Regions from separate parts of the Paenibacillus sp. FSL R5-0713 genome, predicted to be linked through region 1. Evidence: riboswitches for the same ligand, from Rfam matches in the RefSeq annotation. Region 1 holds a riboswitch; each other region holds the start of a gene.
What was found. Region 1 has a riboswitch for cobalamin ahead of nikB (nickel ABC transporter permease). Riboswitches for the same ligand answer to the same signal wherever they lie in the genome.

Region 1 (10,865 bases):
CCCGTTCCAACAGCCTGAACACTTCCCGATCCGCTTGTTGGCCCTTCATTACTTTATAATTAATGAGTGGCTCCCGAATAAAAGCTCCAATCTTCATTCGCGGATTAAAGATAGCCGAAGGCTCCTGAAAGACCATCTGAATCTGCTTTCGTTGCTGGCGTAACGCATTCCCATTCAATCGAGTAATATCCTGTTGACGATATTGAATCTGCCCTGAAGTCACTCGCTCCAAATGGGTTACACATCTCGCCAGTGTGCTCTTCCCGCTACCACTCTCCCCGACAATTCCCAGACATTCCCCGGGATACAGCTGCAAATGAACAGATTTCAGTGCATCCACTTCCCTGTGTCCCTTTAACTCATAGGTTTTGCACAGATTTCTCAGTTCCAGAATCGGTAACCCCTTATGAGCCATGAACATTTCCCTCCAATTCAGGTACAGCACTCAGCAGCTTGCGAGTGTATTCATGCTGAGGATCGGATATGACGCGGAAAGTATGTCCCATCTCAACCAATATACCGTCCTGCATCACACCAATTCGGTCTGCCATATGCGCTGCAACGGCAATGTTATGTGTTACGATAATCATGCCTGTCCCTTGACGGGAACGAAGTTCGCTCAATCGGTTCATCACTTCATTCTGTGTCGTCACATCCAGCGAACTCGTCGGCTCGTCCGCAAGCAGAAGCTCTGGTTCCATCGTAACCGCCATGGCAATCGCTGTGCGCTGTTTCATGCCTCCACTAAGCTGCGAAGGGTAGGAACGCATAATCCGTTCGGGATCATCCAGTCCCATGTCCGCGAGCATACTCTCAGCCAGAGTATAAGCTGCTTTTTTGGACAAGGTAAAATGAGTTCGAATCGCTTCAATATACTGACTGCCGATGCTGCGAATGGGATTAAGATAGGAACCACTGTCCTGAAACACCATAGCAATCCGCTTTCCGCGTACTCCGCCCCAATCAGACTGTGAATCACGCAATAGCACTTTTTCCTGAAAAGAGATCTCTCCCCCGGTGTATTGACCACCTTCAGGTAACAAGCCAAGCAAAGCCCGAATAAGGGTCGACTTTCCGCTACCACTTTCACCTACAATCCCTATAATCTCTCCCTTATTCATGGAGAAGGACAGGTCCCGTAGAGCCAGAGAATCCCCCTTGTAGGTTACGGACAGATGATTGACACTAAGCAAGGGCTCCATTACTGCCCAACCTTAATATTACGATCCAGTAGGTAGAAGTCGATGGGATACATCGTCGCGCCTTGCACGGTACTTTTACTTACAATATTAATTGGAGTATAGGTCAAAAACATATAGGCTGCATCATCCAGAATCAACTGCTGGGCCTCTGCTGCAAGGGCATACCTTTTCTCCACGTCAAACTCGGAATGAAGGCGAGTAATTACCTCATCCAGCTTCGGATTGCTATATCCGCCCACATTCCATTCCGCACCCGTCATGAAGTAGAAATCCAGAATATACTGCGGGTCACCCGTGATGCCTGTATTGATACTTGTTAAAGCGAGGTCGTAATTTCCGCTCTTCTGATGATCGGTTAGGTCCTCATAGGAGGTCATCTCCACTTGAACGCCAATCTCTTTAAGCTGGGACTGCATTGCAGCAGCCACAATCGAATCAGACTCGTAAGCGGAGTTCAGAATCAGCTGTAGCGACAGCTTCTTGCCATCTTTTTCACGAATGCCATCGCCATCTGCATCCCTGTAGCCAGCCCCATCCAGCAACTGTTTGGCTTTCTCCGGTTCGTAACCATATCCTTTGATCTTGTCATATCCAAAAGGCAGCGCCGAGGTAAATGGACCTTTGGCCGCCTGACCTCCCACCAGCGTACTGGCATACATCTCCCGGTCTACACCATAAGAAATCGCTCGGCGAACCTCCTGATCACTCAGTAGCGGTTTGGTTGTGTTAAACCATACAAACTGGGTACGCAGGCTAGGAATCTCATCAATGGTGTATTGACTCTTGTCCTGGAATAACGTCAAATTGCTACGTCCCACGTTACTGGCTACATCAATCTCTCCAGACTGCAGGGCAAGGGCACGTGTGCTATCATCCTTAATATATTTCAACGTCAATGTGTCTACATCTGCCGCACCGCCCCAGTACCCGTCATACTTTTTCACCTGGATCTCCTGATCCGGCGTATAACCTGTCACCATAAATGGCCCCGTGGCGATAGGCTTGATCTTGAATTTGGATGTATCTGCACTCGTATCCACAATGACAAACAGTGGCTCGGCAATATTACCAAGCAGGGACGCATAAGGCTCTTTCGTTCTAATCGTCAGATCTTGTCCTTCAGCAGTCATTGAGGCCACTGGCACAGTTGCTTGTCCTCTTTCATTTAACGCGATGGAACGTTCTATCGATTTTTTCACCGCGTCGGCAGTTACCTTATTTCCGTTATGAAAAGTTACACCTTCTCGAATATGAAAATGCCAAGTCATGTCATCCACTCGTTCCCAAGAATCTGCAATTTTAGGGACCAGCTTCATATTCTCGTCAAACTGGATCAGTGTCTCCCCAATCGCTGCACGCGTCAGCGTCCAGCCATTCCATTCTTCTGCCGGGTCCATACTGCTACCAAGCCAGAACAGAGCCACATTCAAATGAGTTGGTGTACTTGTCGTACCCTTGTCCGTACCCGCCGACTTCTCCGTTGCACCAGACGAGGTCGATGGATTATTGGCGGTGCCACAAGCTGCAAGCAAGAACACAACCAACATGGATATGAGGGTGAGCAACATTGATTTTTGAAAATTCCTCTTCATTCTGGTTCCTCCAGTTATGCAGTATTTTTCTTGGGATCAAGCACATCTCGCAGACTGTCTCCCAGTAAATTAAAAATAATGACGGTGCTGAATATCGCCAGACCCGGATATATCAACAGCCATGGTGCAGTCTGCAGATATCTTCTGCCTTCATTTAACATGGCCCCCCACTCGGGGTTCGGAGGCTGCGCGCCAAGCCCAAGAAAGGACAATCCCGAGATGGACAGCATCATACCACCCACATCCATCATCGCCATGACGATGATTGGAGACATCATATTGGGCAGGATCGTCCTGCCGATGATCTGTATTTTACGTGCTCCGCTGAAAGCAGCGGCAGCGACATACTCCTTTTGCTGAAGGGAAATCACCAGGCTTCTGGCCATTCTTGCATACTTCGCCCACCAGACAACCGACAGTGCCAGAACCGTATTGAACAATCCCGGCCCAAGCATCCCCACCACAGCGATCGCAAAAATAAGCCCCGGAAATGCCATTAATGTATCAGACAGGCGCATGAGCACCATATCCGTCACCCCCCGAGCGAAACCGGCGATGACTCCAATCGTTACACCTAACACAAACACGATGCCAATCATCATAAAGGTGAGCAGCAGCGAGGTACGTGCACCGTACAGAAGACGAGATAATACACAGCGGCCCAGTTGATCGGTTCCAAGAGGATACTCGGCACTGGATGGCTGCAACACTTTGGCAAAGTTCGTTGCAAGTGGGTCGTGTGGTGCAAGCAGCGGTGCAACCATGGCAAGAATAATCCAGAAGGCGGTCAGAGACAGCAGGAAGGTGAACCAGCGATTCTGCAGTAATACCAGTCTGAAGGCTCTCATCTATATATCCACATCCAGTCGGATTCGGGGATCACGAAGATGAGTCCATATATCAACCAGCAGATTCAGGGTGACATATATGATCGCCATCCAGATGACATACCCCTGAATCAGCGGATAATCCCTTGTGAAAATCGCATCTACAGCCATCTGTCCAACGCCCGGCCACACAAATAAACTTTCCACAATCGCTGCACCACCCAACAATGCACCTGTCGTCATGCCCATAAGGGTAACGATCGGCAGCAGGGCATTGGGAAGAATATGACGCAAAATAATGATCGATTCCTTCACACCTCTGGATCTGGCTCCGATCACATAGTTCTGGCTTGTCTCCTCAAGCAGGATCGCACGAATCTGTCTGCTGTACTGGGCAACAAGTGGAATCGCGAGAGTACATGCAGGCAGAATCAGGCTGTACCATCCGGAATTGCCCATTACCGGCAGCAGCTTCAGCTGTACACCGAAGACCAACATGAGCAGCATACCCAACCAGAAGCTGGGCATCGATAATCCGGCAAAAGAGAACAGACGAATGACGTGATCAAGCCATTGGTTACGATAGACAGCCGACAGCATCCCCAGTGGAAAGGACACCAGAATAACCAGAAGCATAGCGCTTCCTGTTAGCCAAAGCGTTGCCGGGAGCCGTGCCATCAGCACGTCCAGTACTGGACGATTGTATTTATATGATGTACCGAAGTCTCCAGTTACCACCTGTCCCAACCATGTCCCGTATCGGTAGAAAAAAGGCTCATTCAATCCAAGCTCAGACCTCACCTGCCTGACCAGCTCATCGGATGGCGTTACCCCTGTAGACATAAGCATAAGTCTGGCTGGATCTCCAGGAGACAGGTAGGTTAGCAGGAACGTCAGGAACGTGATGCCGAACAACACAACTACCAGTTGTAATAATCGTTTAACGATATATCTGCTCAATTGCTCTAACGTCCTTCCCCAAAACTCTATGTATGTGTCATGATGTTCTTCGTCCATAACAAAAAAAGCGTCCCTCTCCGTGTTACTGGATGAGGACGCCTTAAATAAACAGATTTTCAGAAAAAATCATGCTCTCTAAACACCTTCCTATCTCCCGTAGGGTACTACTGTGTTTGTTAAACCTGGCAGGTCTCCTGGCTCCAGAATCATCGTCACTTGCAGCTCCTTCCCGGTCTAAACCAGTGGATTATCGCTACCTGACTCCTCTGTTACAGTGGCGGGACCGCGCCGGTATTACACCGGACTTCCCTATTAAGCTTTCACCCTGACGGGCAAAGCACCAAGTTCCACATATTCAATTACACTTCTGTATCAGTATAGCGGGACAACGTTTAATGATCAAAACTTTTCTTTCAAATTTGAAACACTAGGTGCGTCTAATCGCGAATTCTCGACCCCTTCGGAGATACGCCCGTCACACGCTTAAACATCTTGGAAAACAATAATGGGTCCGTATAACCGACAGAATGGGCCACTTCACTGACCGACAGCCCTGGATTCTGAAGAAGTTGGGCAGCACGATTCATACGGTACTCCAGAAAAAATGACTGTAGCGACATGCCATATCGCTCTTTAAATAATCCCGATAGATACGTGCGATCCAGCCCCACGGCTTGGGCAATATCCAGTATGGAAGTTCGCTGACTGTACCTGTTCTCCATAAATTGCACCGCCTGCCGGATGTATGTTTCTTTGTTTGAAAGGAGCTGCCCGACCTCTTCCTTCACAGGTGAAGAAGAGATTAATTCTGCCATCAAGCGGTACAAGAGACTCTGGTTCAACACATCACCTTCCGGTCGCGTGGAAGCTTGGACCATCTCCGTATACAACTGTTCCATCGTAATCGTATCATGGACATCATATATCGGGCGCTCTGGGCTCAGTTGGGCACGTTGCATGAATGCTTTGGCTTGTACCCCTTTGAAGCCGAACCACGAATACGTCCAGGGCTCCTTGGGATCTGCCTCATAATGAATAAGCGTATCCGGGAAAATGATAAAACCCTGTCCCTCGCTAAGCTTGTATTCCTGGTCCCCCATGTACACGATGCCCCGTCCTTCATGGATGTAATGCACAATATAGGAATCACGTACACCCGGTCCCCAATAATGGGCGGGTTCACACGCCTCCCACCCGAAGAACAACAAGACAAGTTCCATCTGTGTCCAGTCCGTGGCTACCACATTCATCTCTATTTTTCTCATTTTATGCCCTCCCTCCTTGTTTCCTTCCGAGGCTCACCATCTGTATGTCTAATTAAATTATAACAGCTAAAGGACATAAATATTAGTTGAAAACGGAAACAAAAATGGGATTATGCCATGTTTGAGAGGGGTTGAGCCATAGTTATATGTGCCGAATCGGCCTATAGTTGGGGTACAACATTTTTCAGGGAGGCTGAATTTAAGATGAACAAAATTACGTTTCTCGGTGCGGGAAGCACCGTCTTTGTCAAAAATGTATTGGGTGATGTCATGATGACCGAAGCACTTCAGGATTTTGAGCTGGCATTGTTCGATATCGATGCTGAACGTCTGAGCGATTCAGAGCGTTTGCTGACCAGTCTGGCCCGTTCACTCGGAAGTCGTTGCGTCGTGAACGTATATCAGGACCGCAAAGAAGCGCTGCGCGGGGCCAAATATGTCATCAACGCCATCCAGGTCGGTGGATATGATCCATGTACCATTACGGACTTCGAGATTCCGAAGAAATACGGACTACGTCAAACGATTGCAGATACACTCGGTATTGGTGGAATTTTCCGTAACTTGCGGACGATTCCGGTTATGCTGGATTTTGCTCGGGATATGCAGGAAGTATGTCCGGATGCATGGTTCCTGAATTACACCAACCCGATGGCCGTGCTTACCAACGTCATGAATGTGCATGGCGGGATCAAAACCGTAGGTTTGTGTCATAGTGTGCAGGTATGTGTACCACATCTGTTTGATGCACTGGGGATCGATCAGACAGGTGTTGTCGCTAAAATTGCAGGGATCAACCACATGGCGTGGCTGCTCGAAGTTACAAAAGACGGGCAGGACCTGTACCCTGAGATTAAACGACTGGCGAAGGAAAAACAGCAAGAACAGCATGATGACATGGTTCGTTATGAACTGATGCAGCGTTTTGGCTATTATGTAACGGAATCCTCCGAACACAATGCCGAATACCACCCTTATTTCATCAAGCGGAATTACCCGGAGCTGATTGAACGCTTCAACATTCCACTGGATGAGTATCCACGCCGCTGTGTGAACCAGATTGAAGGCTGGAAAGAAATGCGTAGCAAGCTGTTTGCCAGCGAAAATATTGAACATACCCGCAGCCGTGAGTACGCATCGCATATTATTGAAGCCATGGAGACGAATAACCCGTACAAGATTGGCGGCAACGTCATGAACAACGGACTGATTACGAACCTGCCGCTTGAGGCATGTGTCGAAGTACCTTGTCTGGTCGATGGATCAGGAATCAGTCCTACCTACATTGGGGATCTGCCTCCACAACTCGCGGCATTGAACCGGACAAACATCAACACGCAACTGCTGACCATTGAAGCGGCAATCACCGGCAAAAAGGAACATATCTATCATGCGGCCATGCTTGATCCACACACGGCTGCCGAGCTGTCTATCGATGACATCGTAGCGATGTGTGATGAGCTGATTGAAGCTCACGGCGATTGGTTGCCAAAATACACGTCATAATATAAAAGCACCGTTCCTTTGCAGCCAAAGGGGACGGTGTTTTGCTCTTCAATAACGCTCATCCACTGAGGCGTGCATCACATCACTATTATGAAATGTCTCGCCCCCTTAAACCTTATTCGGCAGGAAGCAAAAAGCGATAACCAATGCCAGGCTCCGTCTGAATATACCGGGGCTTGGTTGGATCTTCATTTAATTTCTTGCGCAGATGTCCCACATATACCCGAAGATAATGGCTATCGGACTCATGATGATGCCCTCCCCATACTTGCTGCAAAAGCTGACGCTGGGTGATGATCTTCCCCGCATTCGAGGCGAGCACCTTCAGCATCTCATATTCCGTTGGGGTTAATTTGACCAAAGTCCCCTCCAGTTCGACTTGCCTTTGGGCCAGATCAATTGTGAGTGATCCGAAGCGCAGTATCGGCTCATCTGTCGTTTTGGCTACATGACGTAGCGCCACCCGAATACGGGCGACCAACTCACCCATCCCGAATGGTTTGGTCACATAATCATCTGCACCACCATCCAACGCGGCAATTTTGTCTCCCTCCTGATCCTTCGCTGTCAGCACGATAATGGGCACTTGCGACCATTCGCGAATGCGGCGAAGTACCTCCATGCCAGACATGCCTGGCAAACCGAGATCAAGGATGATCAGATCCGGATGTACAATACTTGCCTGAATAACACCCTCTTCACCCTCTCCACACTCGTGGAGTTCGAATTGATGTGCCTGAAGAGTGACCTTGAGCAATTTGCGAATCTGCGGCTCATCATCGATCACCAGTATGCGAGCCCCTAGTGGTGCATTCATGTTATTCTTCAACCTCTCCTTGTTCTGAATAGGGAAACCGCGATCCGTGGGCCTCCATGGGGAGTTCTATGCGCATTCTCGTTCCCCCGCCCGGATTCGGCTCTGCCACAATGGTACCTCCGTGGACTTCCACAATGCCTTTGCAGATCGCCAGACCAAGCCCTGTTCCTGTGACATGCCGAGTAGACTCTGAGCGATAGAACTTATCAAATATACGTATTCTTTCCGCTTCCGGTATACCGACACCTTGATCATCTACCCGGATCGTCAATTGAATTGGACTCTTATTACTCGTCACAGTGATAACAATCTGGCTCTCATCGGGCGAATATTTGATGGCGTTGCTGACGATATTGACCAGCACCTGCTCCAGCAAGACTTCATCTCCGTAGATGAAGGCCGGATCATCAGGCAGTTCAACTTGAATGTTGCGATGTGGACTGAATTCCCGAACTTGTGTCAGTACAACGCTAATTATGTCTCCCACGTCACACCATTTCCGGTTCAGTTGCAACATGCCGCTCTCCAGCCGAACCATACCCAGCAAATTCGTGACAAGACGATTCATGCGCAAGGCCCCATCCCGAATGTTGCCTGTTAATTCTCTCCGATCCTCGGGTGTAAATAGAGTATCATTCTCCAACAATCCCGTAGCCGAACCGATAATGGCAGTTAGGGGCGTACGCAATTCATGAGAGACAGAGTCCAGCAGCGCTGTGCGTATACGCTCTGATTCAGCAGTGATCTGCGCCAATCGGGCCTCTTCCGCCAGCTTCACTCGGGCAATGGCACTTGCCGCCAGTCCACCGCATGCCTCCAACAGACGAAGCTGTTCTTGCTGCTCATGAGACTCGCCAGCGTCCATGCTCACGGCGAGCGCGCCATGTATCTGCTCCTCTGTACGCAGCGGCACATATAGTCCGGGAGATTCCCGTAAAGCGGATGATCCCTTACCTGCGATCTGTCCGTGATGATACACCCATTTGGCAATGGCAATCTCCGACTCTCCACCCCCCCAGCTATCCATTTCCCCTTCTAATGCGGGTGAAGAAGAGCTTGTAACCAGTAGGTCCCCCTGACCATCGGGAAGATACACCGCTGCTGGTTTGCCCAAGGTGAGCGAAACCTGGGTTGCTATATTCACCTGTAGCGTATTCAGATCGGTAATGGCTGTCATCTGACGACTCAATGCGTACAGGGAGTTAGTTGTGGCTTCACGTGCTTTTACCATCTCCAGTTGTTGTCGCAACCGACCTGCAAGACTTGCTGTCAGGATCGCCACCGCAAGATACACGACAAAAGAGATGAGATATCTCAAATCCTCGACCGTAAAGCTCAGATATGGCGGTACAAAAAAGAAGTCAAACATAATGACACTAAAACTCGCGGCATATACAGCAGGACCCATTCCCCAATACACAGCACTCACCAGAACGGGAAACAGGTATACAAGCGCTACGTTAACCAGATCACCACTCATGCCAATGGCATGAAGCAGCAAAGTTAGCAGCGTCACCCCAAGGGTCACCCATACATATGCCGGAACCCGTTTTCCATGGGATGCCTGCATTTCTTTTTTTATTCGTTCAGACAACATCTATTCACATCCCGTTCCGTTCATAATCGTAATCTGCAACGATTAATACATCCAGATGCCGCGACAACCGTACAAGTCGGCTGACCACCGAACCTGAGCCGCGGTAGCCATTCAGCCACCACACCCGTCTTGCCTGCCCGACCACCAACTGGGTTGCTCTCGCCTCCGATGCCTTTCTTGCCAGAATTTCAGGTACATTCCGCAGCCTCGGACTATGATGAATATGAAATTGACCACCAAGCCGAATCGTCAGCTGTTCCAATACTTCCAGATGGCACTTCACTTCGTCACTCATGGACTCACCGATGTGGATATGATGTACATGCCAGATGGCTTTTAGACGGAAAGCCATGCGGAATCCGCGCCGGATCAGCCGCTCGGCATGATGATCACTGCTTACACATACAAAGACCGCTTCCTGTCTGCGCCAAGGTCCTCGAAGTGCAATTTTAGCTTGCTGTGTTTCAAGCCGTTCATCGACATCGTCCGCGAGTTCCCGCAGGGCAAGTTCCCGCAAGGCAATCAAATTACCGATTTTGAAGAAATTCACAAGGGCTTGCTCGACCTTGGCAGTTGCATAGATTTTACCCTCCCTCATGCGCTGCCGCAAGGCCTGGGGCGCCACATCAATCAGCTGCACCTCATCCGCCATCTGAATGATCCGATCAGGTACGGTCTCGCGGACACGAACACCTGTAATATGTTCAACGGCATCATTTAGACTTTCGAGATGCTGTACGTTCATTGTGGTAATCACCGAGATGCCTGCATTCAGCAGGAGCAGGACATCTTCATAACGCTTTTGCCGGACACTCCCGGGTATATTCGTATGTGCCAGTTCATCCACAAGCACCACTTCTGGGCAAAGATGCAGAATGGCCTCTGTGTCCATCTCTTCCAGACGAGTTTCCTGATAAACGCGCTTCGTGCGAGGGATCACAGACAGGTTGCCCATCTGCTCCACGGTTTCTGCCCGTCCATGTGTCTCCAGCAAGCCGATCTGCACATCGATGCCCTTTCGGAGCAAATCATTGCCTTCCCGCAGCATCATGTAGGTTTTGCCTACACCTGGTGCGGCTCCAATATATATTTTGAATGT
Region 2 (10,865 bases), 840 kb from region 1:
GCCATCGATGCGCTGGGCGAGGCCTTTGAGCGGGCGACCGTGCACGCTTTCGAGCACGGCATCATGCCAGCTCTCGCCAAGCTGGGCAAATGCCAGCTGCAGCGAACTGAGATTAGGCCGGATCTCCAGTTGATCCGGGCCGATTTGGCGCGCTAAATACCCGGCGATGCCGTAGAACAGCGGGTCACCCGAGGCAAGCACAACGACGTTGTGTGTGGCCTGCAACGCTTTTATTTTCACAACGAGATCGCTTAAACCGCTCTTAATCGCTAACTTCTCACCTGCAAATGCGGGGAAATACTCCAACTGGCGCTCTCCGCCAACGAGTACATCTGCCTCCTGAATGAGATTCAGGCTATCCGTTGTTAATCCTGCCGCGCCTTCTTCACCCACGCCGATAATGCGGATTTTACGATTCTTTGCTCCAGTTGCTGTCTTCGAGTTCACTAATTTCCGCCCTCCCCAGTTCCATTCCTTTCATTGTTACCAATACTACTTCCACCGTCACGCCGCCTCCGGCATGTTCCAAACAGTGCCGACAGGCGTACGTACATAACTTTTCAAAATAGGGCAAGTACCCGGCTTCGGTCATCATATCTGCCACCTGAGTCGCCGTGTTGGCTTCCTCGATCGCTTGCGCCAGTTCATCCCCAGCTCCGGTCTCGCGGGCCACGGACGCAAGAAATCCAAAATCCACCGGCGCACTCTTAGAGTGCACCATCATGACGCCTTGGGCCACTTTGGCAAATTTGCCTGGCATCCCAACCAGCGTGATGCGTTTCATGCCCAACCGTTTACCGTGTTTGATCGCAAAGCCGACAAAGTCGCCCATCTGGATAAAAGCTTCCTCCGGCAGTTCGGGCATCATCTTCATGGCATATTTCTCACTGCTGCCACCCGTTGTCAGCACAATATGTTCACAGCCGGATGCCTGAGCAACTGAGATGGCCTGCACCACACTGGCTCTGTAAGCAGAGGTGGAGAACGGAACGACCACGCCGCGTGTACCTAAAATGGAGATGCCGCCCAAAATGCCCAGACGGGAATTCAGTGTCTTCTTCGCCATCTCTTCGCCGTCCGGCACGCTGATCACAACCCGCACGCCTCTGGCTGTGCCGTGTTCGGCGAGCACCTGAGTGACGGCTTCGGTAATCATGCGGCGCGGAACGGGATTGATTGCCGCTTCGCCTACAGGCACGGGCAGTCCAGGCTTCGTGACCCGGCCTACGCCGATGCCCCCATCCAGCTCCATGCCTGGCTCGTCCCGCCAGGACACATGTGCGATGATCTTCGCCCGATGCGTGGCGTCCGGGTCATCTCCGGCATCTTTGATCGTGGCACAGGTCGCTACGCCATCGGTCAGTTCCTGCTCGATCAGTTCGAACGAGTGGTCAAAGCCCGCGGGCAATGAAACCACGGCCTGCGCCGGAATCATACCTGTTAACAGGAGCTGCGTGGCCCCTTTGGCAACGGCTGTGGCACACGCTCCTGTGGTGAAGCCGGAACGCATGGGTTTGTCGGGATCTGGTGTATTGCCGCCTTTCATGGGTTTTGAACCTCCCGTCCTTTAATTAGCTAGGTGGCATTACGCTCTGTGCTTGCGTGGTGGATTTTGGCGCTTGGTGACCGCTACGGGTACGGATCGTTCTTATGATCGCTGTTGTCTCCAGATTTCCTTGATTCCCTTTTGTAAAGGGAGAAATCCAGAGACAAAGGCGAGTGTATGCTTCCGAAGTAGCTTTCTTGCAGAAAGCTTTGAGCTCCGCTTCTTCAGAATCGATTCCGTCCCCTTCGCTGCTATCTGCTTCTGCATCCACCTGGCACAGTGCATAGTGCCACCTCTTGGGCTAAACAATGCCCTGAGGTTTTTTTGGGTAACTAATCATTCCATGCCCGTAGGACTTGGCATGGAATGTAGTTACTTGGTTTGTGTTTGAGCGTGTGCTGTTCTTTTTTCTAGTTGCTGATACTTGAGGATTGACCACCCTATGACGGTGAACCATGCTTACCCGTACAATCCGTTTCAGTCATGCGGCATGAATGCATGCCTTTTGATGACATCTACATTTCTAACGAATCGAGAAGACGTTATTTGGGCCAAATTCCACAAACAAAAATTGTAACGAATCGTAGTGACGTTATTTCATTAAACAGACGTTGTTTTCACCACTTTTTGGCGTGTTTCACCGGAATAGCGTTACTAAGATTCGTTAGAATATGAAACGGATGATAATCCGCAATATAAGGCCTGTGAGGTTCCTTAAAGTCCTTTAAGGTTCGTGGTACGTTAAAGCTCGCTAAGGACTATTAAAGCTCATTACGTTCGCTAGAATTCGTTAAAGTTTGTAACGCTCGTTTGTTTGGGTCGCGATTGCCTCTATTCACCTGTGGTCGTTACTTAAAATTACTTAAAATGACTACGCCTTCACGGCCATCAGGGAGATGGCGTTCAGGGCGGCCACGACGATGGTACTTCCGCCTTTGCGACCGATGTTGGTGATAAATGGGATGTCGAGTTTGCGCAGCTCGTCTTTGGATTCTGCTGCGGATACGAATCCAACCGGCATACCGATGATCAGACCCGGTTTGGCTTCGCCTTCTTTGACCAGACGGATCAGTTCCAGCAGTGCTGTTGGTGCGTTACCAATGGCGTAGATTCCGCCTTCGTATAATTGATTCGCTTTACGTGTCGAGATGATGGCCCGAGTGGTGTTCAAACGTTTGGCTTCCTCCATCACATCGGGATCGGAAATATGTACATGCACATCTCCGCCAAAACCGCGAATGCGATCCTTGCTTACGCCAGCCTGAATCATCTGTACGTCAGCGATGACGGATTGGCCGGCACGAAGCGCTGCAATCCCTGCTTGAATGGCATCCGGGTGGAACACCATGCTGCGGCCCAGTTCGAAGTCAGCCGAGGCGTGAATGACACGCTGTACCACTGGATATTGCTCAGCCGTGAAAGGATGCTCACCCAGTTCCTCCGTGATCATCTCAAAGCTTTTCCCCTCAATCTCCTTTGGCTGTACGGTCAACGGTTTAAATTCCGTTTTGAAATCCATGTGCATTCCACTCCTTCTACTCGTTGTGTCATTCAAAAATTCATTATTCAAATTAAAACTATTGGGGTGCTCTACTGCACCAATACACGCTCCAACTCATCCAGTACACCTTCAAAATGATCAAACACCGTTCCGAATTCAGCTTCAGGGCGTGAAATCAATACGACATGAATGCCCAGCTCCAGTGCAGATTGGATTTTCTCATCCACCGCTCCGGTCTTGCCGCTCTCCTTGGTAACCATTACCGTCGTCGCATAGTGCTTGTACAAGGCTTCATTCATTTCACGGGAAAAAGGTCCCTGCATCGCAATAATATTGCGCTGTTCAACGCCAAGCTCACCGCATTTCTCCATATTATCGAGACGTGGAAGCATGCGGGCAACGAGACGAATGTCCGGATCACCGAGCAGGTGCTTGGTGAAAATCTGTAACGTTTTGCTACCTGTCGTCAGCATGACCGAGCCCTTCAATTCTTTGGCCTTGAGTGCCGCTTCATCGTAGGAAGACACGACATGCAGCAACGCATGATCATCGTACGCGAGACCCGTGCGCTCGTAACGAATGTATGGAATGCCCGCCTGTTTGGCTGCTTCCATCGCATTGGCATGTGCTTCTTCGGCAAATGGATGACTTGCATCCACGATGGCACGGCTACCTTTTTCACGCACAAGTTCCACCATCGCTTCCACGGTCAAACGGCCTGTCCGAACAGGTAATCCGGCCTCTGTCAGGCTATGGGCAGCACTGTCGGTTACGACAGAAGTCAGCACTTCTGTACCTTGCTGCTGGATCTGTAGAGCGAGTTCCCTGGCATCACTCGTACCACACAACATGAAGATCATGGACGATTCACCTGCTCCGAAGTTGCTGCAACCTGTGACTGATCGGGAGAAGCCGCTTCTTGTACGATTCCTTCTGCGTCACCCTGGTTGTTCCGATTATCTTCGTGCTCGTGATGCGTATGATGCAACTCTTCATCGTGATCATGATGATAATCGAGTGACGTTTGACGATCGCCGGCAGTATTCGCGTGATCATGACTGTGGTCATGTTTATGTGTATGGTCATCGTGTGCATGTACATGCTGGTGGTCATGCTCATCATGAAGATGAGAGTGATCATGGTCCGAATGATCGTGGTTGTGCGCATGATTGTGCTCATGATGGTGGTCGTGACTGTGCTCATGTCCATGATCGTGATGATGGTCGTGGTCGTGATCATGCCCATGGTCGTGATCATGATGATGGTGGTGGTGTTTGGCTGCTTCAAGTCTGAATTGACAGTTATCACAGTTGGCTGTTACCCGTCCGTATAACCCCTCATGGGCCCGCTCCAGTACCAGTTCAACCAGCTTCGGGTGGAAGCCAAAATATCCGCCAACCTCAACCTGAATGCCTGGATGCGCCGCTGCAAATTCTGCGGTCATTTCATCAATACGCTTGATCAGTACACCTGTGAACAGGAAATAAGGCATGATGATGATTTTCTTCGCGCCCAGCAAGAGACAGCGTTCCAATCCATCCGGGAAAGAGGGTTGAGTCACGCCGATGAAGCTGCTTTCCGTCCACTTGTAGGGCAGTTTCTCCCATAACATCCGAGTCATTTTGAAAAAGTCACTGTTGGCATCCGGGTCACTGCTTCCCCGTCCAAGCACCAGTACGGCAGTCTCTTCATCCGTCACCGGAGCAGGTGGAGCCGCTACCGCTGTGCCACCTTGGGATGCGACAAGTACAGGTTGTGCTTCTTGCAGACGGGTCTGCATGATCTGGACAACTTTCTCGTGAACACCGATTGGACGACCGTATACGAACTCCACCTGCGGATAACGTGCCTTGGCGCGGTCAATGGCGTTAGGAATATCAATCTTGGCATGACCGGCAGCAAACAGAATGATCGGCACCAACACGACACGTGTGGCACCTCGGTCCACACAAGCGGTAACACCATCAGCAATACTTGGTCTCGTTAATTCCAGAAAACAGGTCTCAACCAACGTATTTTCAGGTGCCTTCGCTGCTACCTCATGTGCAAACTCCTTCAGTTCCCGGTTCCCCTCGGGATCACGGCTCCCGTGTCCCACCAACAATATTGCATCCATCTTTGTTATTCCTCCCCCGTCTGACCCGCAGATCAGACTTTTCATATTCATTCAGCACTCCAGTTCATCCGGCTAAAACTGCGCCAAACCAGTCATTCCATCCATTCACTGCATTACTCGTAAAAATCAATCCATCTATGTCAGCTGAAATCCAGCGAATATTGCAAAATATTAGATAGGTCCTGACAAGCTGTACCCTCATGTCTCCACGAAAGAAGTCGTTCAGGCAGGGACTTAATTAATGATTACTCAAGACTTATTTATAAAAAATTTAGTAAGGAATTAAGTATGGAATTAGTCACCACATATCGGGTTTACTTCCACAGTGACCGGTGCATCTACATGGCGGAAGCCTTGAATTACACCAACTCGTTTGAAGAACTTGTGGAATCGCTCATTCGGATGGCCCTTTTCCTTGTAATCCGCCACAATACGTTCCACAATGCCACCGATCTGATCACCCGGAATTCCCTCCGCTACGGGCTGGGCAGGGTGAGCATTGCGGCCGAATTTCTTGCCGCCGAGGAACAGGTCATATGCACCTTTGCGATACACGATGCCGATATCCTCCAATACTGCCCCGTAACATGCCATACCGCAGCCATTCAGCGCCACACTCGTTTCTTTGGGTGCACCCAGTCCGCCAATCACGGCCTGCAAATGGTTAGCCATCGGGACAGCATCGTCCTTCTCCATATTGCAGAAGTCACAGGCCTTCACCTTGATGACATCACCAATCGGTACAACGATAAAATTCGCTGCACGCAGCTCTTCAACCAGCGAGTCCGGTTCAAATGTCGGCACTCTCAGAATAATCTGGTGCTCCGGCGTGTACTCCAGTTCGCCGTCTTCACTTGCACACTGCGCCAGCAGCGCCATCTGGGCTGCGGTGAATTTTTTGTTGCCCACGCCGGGCGACACGCCGACTTCGAACAGCGGCGCCTTACGCCCAGGCTCGGGCGCGGTGCGTACCGCCGTTGCGGTCGCAGCCTGGGGTGAACTTGCTTCTCGGCTCGGCGCTGCTGCATTCAGCCAGCGGCTCGCCGATTCGCCCGCGAGCGCGCCGCCTGCCGCGAGCCGTGTCAGCGCCTCGGCGGCCAGCGCAGCTGCGCTGACGCGTGGCGCTTCTGCGACTCGGCCCGGAGCGGCCTCTGCCGCAACGGGCGCAGGTCGCTCGCCGGCAAGCACGGCGGTGCCAGCGCCGCTCGCCGAGCTTGCCGCAGGCATAATGGCAGCTGCCCCAGTGGGCGGCTGCCCTTGCGGAGCCGTGCCCGCTCCGGCGCTTGCGCCGCGCAGGGCTGGCTCCGCCTGTGGCTGCGCGGCCGATGCAGCGCTGGCCGCGCTCTCGCCCGCTGCCTCGCCGGAGGCGGCAGCGCGGGCTTCCCTTGCGCCGAGCGACCATGGCTCGGCTTCCGTGCGTAGTCGCTCATGAGGTCTGAGCGACTGTTCCGCGGTGTTCAGCGTATATTTCCGCTGATACCCGCGGGGGGTGACCATGAGTCCTTCGTACATCATGGTCGAAGAGTTGCCGATAATCACGGTCGTCAGCATGCCGATATCATGATTCAGCATATCCTCCAGTGTGGTCATGACAACGTCCTGACGCTCACGGTATGCACTTTTCACCAGACCTACGGGGGTCTGCGGGTCACGATAACGCAGGATCATTTCCTGTGTCTCCACGATCTGGCGTGTGCGCCGTCCACTGCGTGGATTGTACAGGGCAATGACAAAATCAGCGGACGCTGCGGCTTCAACCCGGCGAATAATGGTCTCCCACGGCGTAAGGTGATCACTAAGGCTGATCGTACATGCATCATGCATGACAGGGGCACCCAGCAGTGATGCACAGGACTGAATGGCCGATACGCCCGGAATAACCTCGACGGCAACACCCGTATCCGGCTTCCAACCTTGCTCCATCAGCACCTCGTACACCAGTCCAGCCATACCATACACACCTGCGTCACCGCTAGAAATTACGGCAACAATTTTGCCCATCTCCGCCTGTCGAACCGCTTCTTGTGCACGGCTTACTTCCTCCGTCATGCCTGTACGTACAATCGCTTGCCCGTTCAACAGAGGGCGAATAAGATCCACATACGTGTTGTATCCGATAATTACCTCACTCTCCTGAAGTGCTTCGAGTGCCCGCTTGGTGATATGTTCCATTGCTCCCGGGCCGAACCCGATAATCAGCAGCTTGCCTTGATCTTGCATGATTTCTCCTCCTTCATCACACTTGTCGTACTGATCTAAACAGTGAAGAAGGGCGGCTATGCCGACCTTCTCCCCCGCTGTACTGCATGTTCAACTCGTCAGCTCTGTTTACTCAGACTATCGAACAAGGCTCTTACATCACCCGTTATGATCCAACTAATCTATTCCTCTACCTGCAATTTCCCGACACAGGGTAGGTATCGCAAGGATGTGCATTTATCTAAAAAAACAAAAAAATCCCATCCTTGTAACGGATGGGATACGCATGTACGTACACTCAAGAACACAGCCCCAGACTCCCGAAGGGTAGTCCTGTGACTATGTGGCCTGGAGGGGCCAGCCGGGCGAACCGATTGTTCGCCCAATTCCTGATTCTTCGTACACCACTCCTTTCCGCGAAGGGTTTGGTGACACATGCAAGGTAGGTCTCCTGGCTTTGGATCATCAGCTTCCTTTTCTGTCTTCCCCGGCTTTCCGAGTGACTTGGATCAAAAAGGGCTTCACCATTACAGTGGCGGGACCGCTCGGGACTTTCACCCGATTCCCTGTTACCTCTTGCTGCACGCAAGAGCACCTTGCTTGTTTTCATTCAATATTGTTTTCATAATAACACCGTGCAGGAAATAATGTCCATGCTTATGATACTTATCCATTCTTCTATTTTCAGACAAAACAGAAAAAAGTCCTGATCCAAAAATCGGATCAGAACCCGGAATAACCTATGCATATCCCATTCGTTATAACCATCCAACAACCCTTGCATTGAGTTCGTTTCTGTTAACGACTCAACCTTTATTGCTGACCGCCAACCTTGTCTGCACGCCCTGCGGAAAAGTAACGTCCAAGTTCAACGATGAGTGCACCCATCTTCTCTTCCTCCGGAATGACCAGCGCCTCAATGCCTTCTTCACGCATGGAGTTTGCTGTAACTTTACCTACGGATGCAGGAATTACGCCTTGTCTGAAAGCGGCAAGCAGCGGTTCAAGCTTGTCCTGGGAGGCCGCATATTGCGTCAGAAATCTGACCTGGGGTCCACTTGTGAACGCAACGGCATCTACCTCGAACTTTAGAATTTCATTCAACAGCTGTTCCAGCTCTGCATCTTCCGGCGGTACATGGCGGTAAGGGAGCACTTGTCTGACGATTGCACCTTGTTCTTCCAACCATGCAACGAGTTTGGGAGCTGTCTCCCCATGAAGCTGTAATATGACCTTTTTCCCTGCGAGATCATGCGGGGTGAATTCTCGAATGAGCCCGTCCGTGCTACCGTCATCATCCCGTACCAGGGGCGTTAATCTGCGCTTTTTGAGCGCATTCACCGTCTTGTATCCCCTCGCTGCAATGGAGGATTCCGATAATACATCCAAAAACTGTCCCGCAATTTCCATATCCTCAGCCATTTCAAACAATGCATCCAATCCCATACCCGTCGTTAACACCGCCCAGTCTGGCGGGTCTGAGATCCAGGATACCAGCCCATCCCTGATATTCCGATCATCCAGGAATACCGTCCCCTGTGCCGGTCGCACAAGCGGAATTCCCCCCATTTTTTCAACCAGTATGGACATTTCTTTCGATTTTCGTGGTCCTGTCAATGCTACACGCACACCTGCCAAATGTTGAGCCATTCATGTTCCCCCCGTTAGTCCAGCCGAATGTTCATCAGTCTGACTACAGTATACAGGGTACTTCTGTGAAGCGAAACTGTGCTTACCCTATTTTTGCCCGTTCATCTATAAGGATTTTTGATGGAATGTATCAGGAAGGTTGGAGTTCTCCCCCATGACGATCCTGCCTTCTTTTCTCCCCGTTCTTCTCCGAATCAGTGGATTCTTGTCCCTGTTCAAGCTTCTCTTTCTTGGACTGCTCTCCCGATTTCTGGTGGGCAGATTCTTTTTTATCCTTTTTGCGAGGACGAAGGAAAAGAAACAGCACAAGCGGGAACAGTACTTCAAAAACAATTGCAATCCATGTCCATTCCCGGGTAAAACGATACAACTGAATGGCGTTTCTGAAAAACCAGAATGCACAAACAAAGCCTAACAGTGCCACTGGACCAGTCATGACCTTTCCGGAAACTTTCGGAATCATTCGCTTCAGTCCCCAACAGACAAAGTACAGATCAAATGCAATTTTGGTGATCATGGTAGGCAGGGTCGCCGCTGCCAGCGCCAGATCAAACCGATCCAGGAAATCACTTATTTGCAACTGCCTTGCCAGCTCATAAGAAGGGTATACCAGCCTGGACGCAATAGGTACACCTATCGACGTGATGGTTTCCACTAGAATCAGCATCATCAGCAATCCCGAGATGATAATGCCCCATAGCACAGGTTTGAAGCGAAAGTCACTGCCTTTGACGACAAAAGGTAAGGCGATCATCTCGCCATAAAAAGAAAATATGTACCAACTCCCTTTGCCTACACCTGCCGTATCGACATGAAAATAGGGCATCAGATTGTCCATATTGATCTGCTGGATAAGCATGAAAGGCACAATGATAGAGTTCAACAGGAACAGGGTAACATAGAGTTCCGACATTCCGATCAACGAACCAAGCCCACCTCGGACGATAAATACCGCCATAATCATAAGTGACAATACAACGATGGAAATCGGTGTCGTCTCTAATAAAGTTATACTTACATAATCGCCAATTAATCGGATATCTCTTGCGAATATGAAGAAAAAAAACAAAACGTACATTACACCTGCGAGCCTTCCCATAAAGGGGAACCTGTCAGCAAGGGCCTCAAATAGATCCTGATTCGGAAACCTTCGCTGGATTCGGCTTACCATCCACATGGATATAACCATCACGAGAACAACTGGCACATACGAGAGATAAGCGTGCTGTTCCGCATAATAAATAGCCTGCGCATGGGGTTGAATCAACGTGCCCGTAATACTGAGAAGCAGCACAAGTAGTACAATCTGTCGAGAAGTTACACTTTGATTCATACCATACCTCCTTTCCATCATTCAATCTGTACTTCGCACCACCCCAGCCCCCATCTACGGTAACGGTAAAAAGCGCTGGATGATATGGCTAATCCATACCGCCACAAAAAAGGTTTTGCTTAAATGGGTTACATAGAGCCAAAGGCCAGTTCCTATTACAATCAGACCGTAGGATAACCAGCGATTAATGGCTGCGGCCTGCTTCAGGTGTCTGAAGTCCATGACAATGACAATGATGACCATCCCCAGATAGGTGAACAATAGTGGTTTAATCATGTACAATATCCTCCTCCATGACACCAATCGGCTTGTTAACTATCCCCACATTTTCAATGATGACATGAGGGATAACGTTTACCTCAACATCAGGATAGATATCATCCCATCGATCCTTCATTTTGTCCCACTCTTTAGGCATGTGTTGATGGATCGACCGACCAATCCCGAGAATATCGGCATGATATTTTTGCTGTATTAACCGAACTCCTTCAACGATATCCTCTTTTATTTTTTGGTGGAT
Region 3 (10,865 bases), 1.4 Mb from region 1:
ATTGATTCATCCTGTCATTGCGGCGGCAGCTGAAGTGGTGCTCATCGCAACGACCATTGCTTCAAAAGGGCTGAAGGATGCAGGTATGGAAGTGTATCGTCATCTGAAGCATCAGGATTGGCCGGCGGCCAGACGTTCACTGAGTATGATTGTAGGACGTGATACGGCGCATCTGGATGAACCGGAGGTTGTGCGGGGAACGGTAGAGACGGTTGCCGAAAATATCGTGGATGCCATTGTATCCCCGTTATTCTATGCGCTTATTGGAGGCGCTCCGCTAGCCATGGCTTATCGTGCCGTCAACACACTGGATTCCATGGTCGGATATAAAAATGACAAGTATCTGCATCTTGGTTGGGCCTCGGCCCGTCTGGATGATGTGGCGAACTGGATACCCGCCCGGCTCACCGCAATGCTGTTAATCGTGGGTGCCTGGGTCATGAAATTTGATGCCAAAGGAGCAGCACGGATGGTCGCTCGGGATGCAAGACTGCATCCAAGTCCGAATAGCGGGTTTCCCGAATCAGCAGTGGCTGGAGCACTGGGCATCCGACTTGGCGGACATAACGTGTATCACGGAGTTGCTTCGTTTCGTGCCTATATGGGCGAGGCCACACGGCCGATGGAAGCCGAGGATATTGTGCGAACATCACACCTGATGTTCTGGTCCGCAGAGGCTTTTGTGGTACTTAGTGTGTTAATATCGCTGGGTGTGTGGCTGGCAGGAGGGACGCTGTTATGGCCCTAAATGAGGGGAATGCAGGCAAGGACGTACATACGGATCAACCGGCTTCAATGAAACGAAACATTCTGTGGGTCCGTCACGGGACAACGCTATGGAATGTGGAAAAAAGATACCTGGGGCATACCGACATCGGTCTGCTGCCAGATGCCAAAGAAGAACTGGCTCCGCTTCATGAACAATTGAGCCGTGTTTCGTGGCACGAGGTATATTGCAGTGATCTGCTGCGCTGCCGACAGACGCTGGAACAGATTCTTCCTGATGCCGGCGGAAAGGTGAAGTTCGATCAGCGTCTGCGGGAAATTGATTTTGGACAGTGGGAAGGGCTAACATATGAGCAGCTCAAGGATAACCCTGAGTACCGAAACTGGATTGATGCGCCGCAGAAGGTCACTCCGCCTGATGGGGAATCGTGGCAGAAGTTTACGGAGCGAATGGATTCATTTCTCCAAGAGATGTTGTTGAATGGTCGGCCTTCAATGCACGTTGATGAGGGACGGGTACCTACCATAGTTGTGGTTACGCATGGTGGTGTCATCCGATATGCCTTGTCCCGTCTGATTGCCGGGCTTGGGTTCTGGGATACACATGTCGTACCGGGACAGGCGATTCAGGTCCAGCTTGATCGACAGGGAATCAATGGTTTGGTAGCAGAGTGACTTTTCCGCCAATCGGGTTGTAAGGATGTACAATATACCCTATAATCACAACAGAAGTGTGACTTCAGCATGGATACAGATACGGTGCAGGCTGTGAAGGCAAATGCGTATATAACATGCAGAAATTACATGACAATGATATACCATATCAGCGACCAAGGGTCCCGCGTGTGAAGGCTGTTTTCATGGCAGAGTAGTACGAGTCGTGAAACACACAAGGGTGAAATGGGGAAGCCGGTGCAAATCCGGCACGGTCCCGCCACTGTAAAACAGGATGATTCCTGTAAGTCAGGTTACCTGCCCTGGACGTACAAACCGGTGTTCCTTCGAGGAAAGGACAGCGTTTCGGGCTATTCTATGCGCATGGACAACCCTTGGTTGAACATGTACAGATCGCCATATGCGAGACGTCATCCCTGATCCTGGACGTAAGGATTAGGGATTTTTTATTGTTCATGTAAGATAAACCGAACTTTTACACGTTAACGAAGAGTGCAGAACCGATCTGAAGAAACGGAGTGTTCGCTTAAAGCTTTCTACAAGAAAGCTACATCGGAAGCATACGCTTATCCCCGGATTTTCCCTTTCGAAAAGGGAATCAAAAAATCTGGGGATAACAGCGATCGGAAGATGGTACTGCAATCGGAGTGGACTTGTGTAAATTGATGGATTTTACTTGTACAGGAACACCAAGGCAAGGGTAGTAAGAGTTCAAGCATGTTGCAAGAAAATAGTACAGATAGAGAAGGGGAGAATAACAGAATGAATATCAAGAATTGGAAAAGCGTAGCGTCCCTGCTAAGTGCAGCGGCACTCGCACTGGCTTTGGCCGGATGTGGCAATGCAACAACGAATGAGGGCACAGGTACTTCACAGCAACCGGCACAGGAACAGTCCCAAGGCCAGCCGCAGACGGACCTCAAAACCCAATATCCACTGACCGTTACGGATGCAACGGGTGAATCGTTTACTTTTGAAAAGGCGCCAGCCAAAATTGTATCCGTGTCACCAGCTGAGACAGAGTCCCTGTTTGCCCTTGGATTGGATGAACAGATCGTTGGTGTATCCGACTATGATGATTATCCTGAAGCAGCAACAACCAAAGCGAAAATGGGCGGCATCACCAAGCCCAACGAAGAGTCCATCATTGCATCTGAAGCCGACATTGTCTTTACAGGTATCTCGATGAGTGAGGATGCCGTGAAGAAGCTGCGCGAACTCGGTATTACCATTTTCAAAACGGATCCTAAATCCATTGACGATGTGATGAACAATATCGAAACCTTCGGTAAAATTACCGATCATCAGGAAAAAGCACAAGAAATCATCACTCAGATGAAACAGGACGTGACGGATGTAACCGAAGCGGTGAAGGCAGTTAAACCGGAAGAGAAGAAAAAAGTATACGTTGAATTCTCCCCAGGTTGGTCGGTAGGTAAAGGTGAGTTCATGGACGAACTGATCACTGTAGCCGGAGGAACCAATATCGCTTCAAACGAAGAAGGCTGGTACCAAATCAATGAAGAAAACGTGATTGCCTCCAACCCCGATGTAATCTTGTATGCCAACGATGTAATTGATGAAAACTCCAAAACACTGGATCAGATCATCAAGGCGCGCAGCGGCTGGGATCAAATTACGGCTGTGAAAAATGACGCGGTTATTGGCCTGGATGCCAACCTGCTGAGCCGTCCGGGTCCACGGGTAACTCAAGGGTTGAAAGAAGTAGCCAAAGCGATCTACCCTGACTTGTTCCAATGAGTAAAAAGCTGATCCTGTTCGGAACGACGGGCATGGTGCTGCTGGTGCTTACCGTGCTCATCTGCACGGGCATTGGTTCAGTAGCTTTGCCAATTCGGGATATTGCCGGCATCCTGATTCACAAAATTCCCTGGGTGGGCGACTGGATTACACCGGATTGGAATAAGGCAGCCGAACAGATTATCTGGAAAGTGCGTTTTCCGCGTGTACTGCTTGCTGTGCTCGTGGGGGCTTCACTGGCTATTGCGGGTGCGGGCTTCCAGGGTGTGCTGCGTAATCCGCTGGCCGATCCGTTTACACTCGGTGTATCATCCGGTGCGTCGGTAGGGGCGGCTTTCCTGATTTTCTTCGGATTGCAGTACGCACTGATCGGAATCTGGACGTTACCTCTAATTGCGTTTTTGACGGGTGTAATCACGTTATGGTTTGTGATGGCACTAGCTCGTGAAGGGCGTAAAATACCAACACACAGCCTCATTCTGGCTGGTGTGGTCATGCAAAGTTTCCTGGGAGCAGTTGTTTCCTTCCTGTCGACCATGTCGAAACAGACGATTAATGAAATTATATACTGGACGATGGGAAGTCTGGCATTACGCGGGTGGTCGTATACGGCCATCCTTTTCCCGTATTTTCTGCTGGGGCTGGTCTTTCTCTGGAGCCGGGCACGTTCGTTAAATGTGCTTGCGCTGGGAGAACGTCAAGCCGCACATATCGGGATCGGCGTTGACAGGCTTAAGCTGTCCGTGTTGGCAGTCGGCACACTGCTGACCGCAGGGGCTGTCTCGGTATCCGGTGTCATCGGTTTCGTTGGATTGGTGATCCCGCATATGTTGCGGCTGCTGGTGGGGCCGGATTATCGACTGCTGGTACCTTTGTCTGCCATTGGTGGAGCGATCTTCATGGTGTGGGCCGATACCATCGCAAGGTCGTTGCTGGCGCCCACTGAAATTCCGCTCGGGGTGGTCACCGCCTTTGTTGGTGCGCCTTTCTTTGCTTACCTGCTGCACCGGAATAAAAAGTTGCAGAAGGGGATGATGCCATGAATTCCAGTACCGGTTCAAACTCAACTTCACTTATTTCCATTAAGGGAGCAGGAAAGTCATATGGTAATCATCAGGCATTGCGTACTGTAGACTGGCATGTTGGTGAGGGTGACTGGTGGGGCGTTGTTGGTCCAAACGGCAGCGGCAAGTCCACCCTGATCCAGCTTATTGCCGGAACGGAACAGTTAAGTGAAGGTCAGATCCATATCGATGGTCGGGATATCAGCTCATACAGCCGTAAGGACTTGTCACGCATGATTGCTGTATTGCAGCAGAACGGTTTGCCACCTATCTCCTATCCCGTACGGGACGTGGTGGAGATGGGGCGATATCCTTACCAGAACTGGCTGGGGCGGGAAGCGGGTGATGGGGCACTTGTGGTAGACAGGGTACTTGAAGATCTGGGATTGACGGAGCTCGCGGACAGACCTCTGGATGCACTCAGCGGCGGACAACGGCAGCGGGTCGCACTAGCAAAAGTCATGGCTCAGGAGCCACGGTTGTTGCTGCTGGACGAGCCGACTACGTTTCTGGATATTAAATATCAATTGCAATTCATGGAGTTGTTATCGGCCTGGCGACAGAGAAATAACATTACGATTGTAGCTGTGCTGCATGATCTGAATCTGGCCGCATTATTTTGCGATCACATTCTGGCGCTGCGTGAGGGCATGGCGGTGGGAAAGGGCACACCTCATACGTTAATCAACGAAGAGAATATTCAGGACATATTTCGCGTCAAACCCGCAATTGTCTCCCATCCCGACCATGCCATACCTCAGCTGCTGCTGCGGCGGAACATCGATTAATTGAAGCGGGGCAACCCATATTTTGATGAAGGAAGTGCTGGTTGTATGAATAATGAACAGATGTTGGAGCAAATAACCAAAAGGATTACCGCTCCTGATCAGGAAGTGGCAGCAGAAACCTCTGCGCACGTGGATTCGTTAACGAAGCCGCCAGGGAGTCTTGGCAAATTGGAAGAGCTGGTAATCCGCCTGGCTGGCATGACGGGTAATGCACGTCCGCGTTTTGATCACAGGGCGGTCATTGTCATGGCAGCAGATCACGGCGTAGTGGAAGAAGGCATCAGTGCTTTTCCTGCTGAAGTAACCCCGCAGATGGTCATGAATTTCCTCGCTGGGGGCGCAGCCGTGAATGTGCTTGCACGTCATGCAGGTGCTGATGTGATCTGTGTGGATATCGGGGTGAATGCCGATCTTGAACATCCGAATCTGCTTTCCCGTAAAATTCGCAAAGGCACGGCCAACATGGCCCGAGGCGCAGCGATGACACGGGATGAGGCAGTTCGGGCGATCCTTGCAGGAGCCGAAGTTGTATCGGCAGAGGTAGCGAAGGGAACACAGCTGTTTGTCACCGGAGAGATGGGAATCGGCAACACCACTGCAAGTGCTGCGGTAATGAGCGCACTAACCGGAGTTGCCCCGGCTGCTGCCGTGGGGAGAGGTACCGGCATTGATGATGCTGGCTTGCAGCGCAAAGCCGCAGTAGTCAGCCGGGCACTTAGCGTAAACGCTCCGAACCCGGAAGATGCACTGGATGTTCTATGCAAAGTGGGTGGACTGGAGATTGCCGGACTCACGGGGGTTATCCTCGCAGCAGCTGCTCATCGTTGCCCGGTTGTTGTAGACGGGTTCATCTCTACGGCTGCGGCGCTAGTTGCGAGACAACTTGCACCGCTGAGTACCGCTTATATGATCGCTTCTCATACTTCACATGAAAATGGACATGGAGCGCTGCTGCGTGAACTGGATCTGAAATCGATGCTGGATCTGGACATGCGTCTGGGTGAAGGCACAGGTGGTGTGCTCAGTCTTCATCTGATTGACGCAGCATGTCTTATTCTGAACGAGATGGCGACCTTTGCAAGCGCGGGTGTCTCGGACGGGACAAGCCCTGCTTCGGACTCCGCTGCGTCGGATGACTCATCCGTGCAAAGAGAGGATTCCCGATGAGCGTACTGGTGACGGGCGGGGCACGCAGTGGCAAAAGCTCCTTTGCCGAACGTCTCTGCATGCAGCGTTCCTCGGAGGCCTGGTATGTGGCGACAGCCCAGGCGTACGATGATGAAATGCGTGAGCGTATCGCCATGCATCAGCAGCAGCGCGAGGCATCGGGGTATCTGTGGCATACGATGGAAGAGCCGATGCATCTGCCTGCTTTGATTAATCGCATGGGTGAAGGGCACACAGGGACTTCTGCACCCACCATTCTGGTGGATTGCCTGACGCTTTGGCTGACGAATGTTTTGTTAGCACATGAGCATGACGAGAAGCAGGTGTTACAGGGACATTTGGATGCGCTGGTTGAAGCGATTCGAATCTATCCCGGTTTGCTCGTTCTTGTTACAAATGAAGTGGGGGACGGGATCGTACCGGAATATGCCCTTGGCAGGAAATATCGGGATCTGGCCGGTGTATTGAATCAGCGCATTGCGGCGATATGCGGTGAAGTGTTTCTGGTGACCGTAGGCATTGCGACTGAACTGAAAAGCAAGGAGTATCGCTTATGAAGGATGGCACGCCTGCTCCTCAGCGCAAACATGCCGCGGCAGCCGCTTTTCAATTTTTGTCCCGTTTCCCTGTCAAAATGCACATCGATTTTGTCCCGCCGCTGCTGCGTGAAAGTGTTGTTTTTTATCCGCTGGTCGGTGCTGCAATCGGTCTGTGTGTCTGGCTCGCGGGAGCCTTAAGCGGTGCACTGCTTCCCGCCTTTCCGGCTGCCGTCCTGACCTTGACGCTATGGGTGTGGCTCACTGGTGGGCTTCATCTTGACGGATGGATGGATACGGCAGATGGTTTGCTCAGTTATCGTACTCGTGAGCGAATGCTGGAGATTATGAAGGACAGCCGTGTGGGGGCCATGGGTGTGATCGCCTGCGTCTTGTTGCTGATGATGAAAGCGGCGCTGATCGCCGATTTCATTGCCCGGGGCCACTGGGTGTATGGTGCGCTGTTGATCCTGCCCATGATCTGGAGCCGCTGGTTCATGGTGTATGCGATGTCTGCATGGCCGAATGCGCGCGGAGATGATGGACTTGCCGTATTGTTCAAAGGACTCGGTGAGCGGAAAGAGGTCCAGCGTGCACGCAGCTCAGCCGTGGGGCTGACCTTGATCGCAGTGGCAGTTACGTTTGCCGCGGTGTGGCTTTTCAAGCCGGATATGGGGATTGCAGATGCAATGCTGAGTGGTCTGGGAACACTGCCATGGTGGCTATACCCGGTGACGGCCGTTATTATACTGCCTGTGGCGTGTTATTACATCGGCCGATTCGTGGCTGCGCGGATCAGTGAACGACTCGGCGGTTTAACCGGGGATACGTATGGTGCCATGAATGAGCTACTGGAGGCGGCTTTGTTGACCCTGCTGAGCGTGCTTCAAGGACTGTTCTGGCTTTAACTTTTGAAGTGTGAAGCAGTTTGGAGAGCGTTACGCATGAGGTTGGCAGCAAGGTGATCTGGAGATAACACGTAGACAGGGGGAGAGATCGTGGAGGGTAAGCTTGTACAGCAAACAGCGGCAGTACTCATGCTGCAAGGAACGGCTTCCGATGTGGGCAAAAGTGTCATCACAACGGCATTATGCCGTATATTCAAGCAGGATGGCTTCAAGCCAGCCCCGTTCAAGTCACAGAATATGGCGCTGAATTCCTATGTGACGGAAGATGGCAAGGAGATCGGTCGGGCCCAGGGGGCGCAGGCCGAAGCCTGCGGTATTGAGGCGACAACCGATATGAACCCGATCCTGATCAAGCCGGTGCGGGACATGCATTCGCAGATCGTGGTACACGGTGTACCTTTTGCCCAGATGAGTGCTTCGGACTACCGTCAGCATTTCCTGCCTGAAGCAAAGCAGACGGTTATGGATGCGTTGAACCGGCTACGGGACACTTATGATATTGTGCTGATGGAAGGGGCGGGCAGTCCTGCCGAGATCAATCTGAAGGATCGGGATATCGTCAATATGAATCTGGCAGGTTGGGCTGATGCACCGGTAATTCTGATCTCTGATATTGATCGGGGCGGGGTATTTGCTTCCATCGTTGGCACACTGGAGCTGTTAGAGCCGCATGAGGTCCAGCGTGTGAAGGGTTTTATCATCAACAAGTTTCGCGGCGATCTGTCCCTGTTGCAGCCTGGACTCGATTGGCTCGAAGAACGGACAGGCATTCCAGTATTAGGTGTATTGCCTTACATAAGAGATATTCAGATTGAAGCGGAAGATTCAGTGGTGCTGGACTCCATGCGTCATGGGAAATTCGGCAAAACCGAGCTGGATCTGGCGGTGATCCGATATCCGCGAATTTCCAACTTTACAGACTTCGATGCCCTTTCCCGTGAGCCGGATGTGAATGTGCGTTACGTGACATCGCCAGAGGAATTGGGCAGTCCGGATGCCATTCTTCTGCCGGGTACGAAGGATACGATAGGGGATCTGGGATTTCTGCGTGAGTCTGGTCTGGAGCAGGCAATCGCCAGCCAGACCGAGCGTGAGCATGTCCAGCTCGTAGGCATATGTGGCGGATACCAGATGCTGGGACGTCATCTGAAGGACCCATTTGCTGTGGAAGCAAATCAGATTCAGGAAGCGAAGGGACTTGGCTGGCTTCCGCTATCGACAACGTTTCTTCAGAACAAACAGACGGTTAGAGCTTCCGGTCGAGTGCAGCCTGATCATCCTGTTCGTCTGTATAGTGAACAAGATGCAGCTAACGCTTCATTACCTGTAAACGGATATGAGATTCATATGGGTGTTACGGAGTGCCACGAGCCGGAGCATGTCACCGGATTGTTTGAAATCTCCCATCCAGGTGGTGAACCATTCCATGAAGGCTGGGGCACAACGGATGGCAGGGTGTGGGGAACTTATCTACATGGTTTGTTTGAAAGTGATCAATTCCGACGTTCATGGCTGAATGGTTTACGTGTTGGAAAAGGACTGGTTCCGCTTCAGGAGACATACAGTGCGCATGAACGTAAAGAGATGGAGTTCGATCGGGTAGCCGAATCATTGCGTTCGGCATTGGATATGCAGCGTGTGTACGAGATAATGGGTATTAAGTTACCGGAGTGAGCAGGAGAACAGAGTCAACAGCCGATCTGAGCGAGAAAACATCAATTGATATATCAATATGGGAATGTGATTAATACGCTCAGGTATTGATTATGAAATGGATTAAATGCATTTGTTAATCGTCATAACACAGTTCTTATACAACAATACCCCCATGTCCGACAAACCGTTCTCTGGAAACGGAATGTTAGCGGCATGGGGGTATTGTATATCCTATGATTAAACAAGGTTTAAATCAGGTGATGATGGGTTAATGGTTTACCTGTTAGTTTATTTTGAATTTCTTCATGGCGGATTGCAGCTCTACAGCTTGTTCATGCAGATGGCGAACCGTATCCGAATGTGAATCCATCTCGCTGAGTTGATGATCTGCTGTTGAAGCAATCTGTAACATGCTCTCACGGGATTTGGACGTAATCTGTGCCGTTTCTTCAACGGACGCACTTACTTCTTCAGCACCAGCGGATACTTGTTGTGTCGAAGCAGAGACGGTCTGAATGGTCAGATTGACGTTCTGGATCAATTCATTCAGTTGCTGGAAGGCTGAGCCTGCTTGTTGAACAACAGTTGTACCTGAACCAATCTCCTGGGTAACACGGTTCATGGCATCAACAGACCGTTCAGCGTCTTCTCGAATGGTGCCCAGATAATCCGAGATTTCCTCTGTGGCTGTTTTGGATTGTTCGGCAAGTTTGCGAACTTCTCCGGCAACGACAGCGAATCCGCGGCCATGCTCTCCGGCACGTGCTGCCTCAATGGAGGCATTGAGTGACAGCATGTTGATCTGTTTGGTGATTTCAAAAATGGAAGCAACAATGGTACCTACGGCTACCGAACGTTCATTCATGGTCTCCACATACCGCAGTGATTCACTTGCTGTCTGGCCTACACGTTCCATCTGCTCAACGGCATTCTGAGCCAATCGGTTACCGTTAACTGCTTCATTGGCTGCTTCCCCAATCTGCTCGGATACTTCGGCAGAAGATGAAGCAATATGCATGATGCCCTGCGTAATTTCCTCCATGGCTCTGGCGTTCTCGGATGCGCTTGACGCAATGCTGATGCTGCCTTTCTCTGCATCTTCTGCAGAGCGGCTGGAGTTCCGTACCATACCGGACATCGATTCAACCCGTTGAAGCAGGTCATTGGAGCCTGACACCACTTCATTGGACGTGGACAAGGCACGGCTGATCATTTCTTTCAGATTATGTGTCATCGTCTGGAAGCTTGAAGCGAGCTGGGCAATTTCATCTTTGCCTTTGATCTGGAGTTCAGCGGTCAGATCACCTTGGGATATTTGTTTACTATGTTGGACAAGCTTGATGATCGGTTTGGTTACTCTTTTGATCATACTAGTGGAGATCAGCCAACCGAGCACAAAGACTAATGCTGTAATCCCAAGACATAGCCAGAAAATCTGGGTAATCTTATCCTGAATGAATTGGGCGTCCATGCTCACAGCCATAATCATATTACTACCTGCAATTGGAATGAATGCTGCTTTATGTACACCAAAGGAATCCGAATAGACTTCGCTGATTACCATTTCTTTGCTCTCGATGGCTG

Region 2: linked by a shared signal. The riboswitch ahead of cobJ (precorrin-3B C(17)-methyltransferase) and the one ahead of nikB (nickel ABC transporter permease) in region 1 are both predicted to bind cobalamin.
Region 3: linked by a shared signal. The riboswitch ahead of MKZ12_RS07570 (ABC transporter substrate-binding protein) and the one ahead of nikB (nickel ABC transporter permease) in region 1 are both predicted to bind cobalamin.

Annotation. Positions count from the first base shown of each region.
Region 1 covers NZ_CP150229.1:272,029-282,893, reverse strand. Annotated here, with positions in the region: gene MKZ12_RS01290 (dipeptide/oligopeptide/nickel ABC transporter ATP-binding protein) at 1-415, opposite strand, end outside; gene MKZ12_RS01285 (ABC transporter ATP-binding protein) at 405-1,202, opposite strand; gene MKZ12_RS01280 (ABC transporter substrate-binding protein) at 1,202-2,794, opposite strand; gene nikC (nickel transporter permease) at 2,809-3,642, opposite strand; gene nikB (nickel ABC transporter permease) at 3,643-4,581, opposite strand; cobalamin riboswitch at 4,748-4,941, opposite strand; gene MKZ12_RS01265 (AraC family ligand binding domain-containing protein) at 5,019-5,846, opposite strand; gene MKZ12_RS01260 (alpha-glucosidase/alpha-galactosidase) at 6,051-7,352, shown strand; gene MKZ12_RS01255 (response regulator) at 7,468-8,169, opposite strand; gene MKZ12_RS01250 (ATP-binding protein) at 8,171-9,766, opposite strand; gene MKZ12_RS01245 (histidine kinase) at 9,771-10,865, opposite strand, start outside.
Region 2 covers NZ_CP150229.1:6,221,355-6,232,219, forward strand. Annotated here, with positions in the region: gene cbiE (precorrin-6y C5,15-methyltransferase (decarboxylating) subunit CbiE) at 1-447, opposite strand, end outside; gene MKZ12_RS27685 (cobalt-precorrin-5B (C(1))-methyltransferase) at 410-1,546, opposite strand; gene MKZ12_RS27690 (precorrin-8X methylmutase) at 2,418-3,065, opposite strand; gene cobK (precorrin-6A reductase) at 3,137-3,907, opposite strand; gene MKZ12_RS27700 (sirohydrochlorin chelatase) at 3,904-5,163, opposite strand; gene cobJ (precorrin-3B C(17)-methyltransferase) at 5,458-7,383, opposite strand; cobalamin riboswitch at 7,786-7,976, opposite strand; gene MKZ12_RS27710 (uroporphyrinogen-III synthase) at 8,176-9,012, opposite strand; gene MKZ12_RS27715 (endospore germination permease) at 9,143-10,345, opposite strand; gene MKZ12_RS27720 (hypothetical protein) at 10,400-10,621, opposite strand; gene MKZ12_RS27725 (Ger(x)C family spore germination protein) at 10,614-10,865, opposite strand, start outside.
Region 3 covers NZ_CP150229.1:1,681,632-1,692,496, forward strand. Annotated here, with positions in the region: gene cbiB (adenosylcobinamide-phosphate synthase CbiB) at 1-748, shown strand, start outside; gene MKZ12_RS07565 (histidine phosphatase family protein) at 739-1,401, shown strand; cobalamin riboswitch at 1,576-1,721, shown strand; gene MKZ12_RS07570 (ABC transporter substrate-binding protein) at 2,164-3,162, shown strand; gene MKZ12_RS07575 (iron chelate uptake ABC transporter family permease subunit) at 3,159-4,205, shown strand; gene MKZ12_RS07580 (ABC transporter ATP-binding protein) at 4,202-5,014, shown strand; gene cobT (nicotinate-nucleotide--dimethylbenzimidazole phosphoribosyltransferase) at 5,060-6,181, shown strand; gene cobU (bifunctional adenosylcobinamide kinase/adenosylcobinamide-phosphate guanylyltransferase) at 6,178-6,738, shown strand; gene cobS (adenosylcobinamide-GDP ribazoletransferase) at 6,735-7,625, shown strand; gene MKZ12_RS07600 (cobyric acid synthase) at 7,755-9,299, shown strand; gene MKZ12_RS07605 (methyl-accepting chemotaxis protein) at 9,565-10,865, opposite strand, start outside.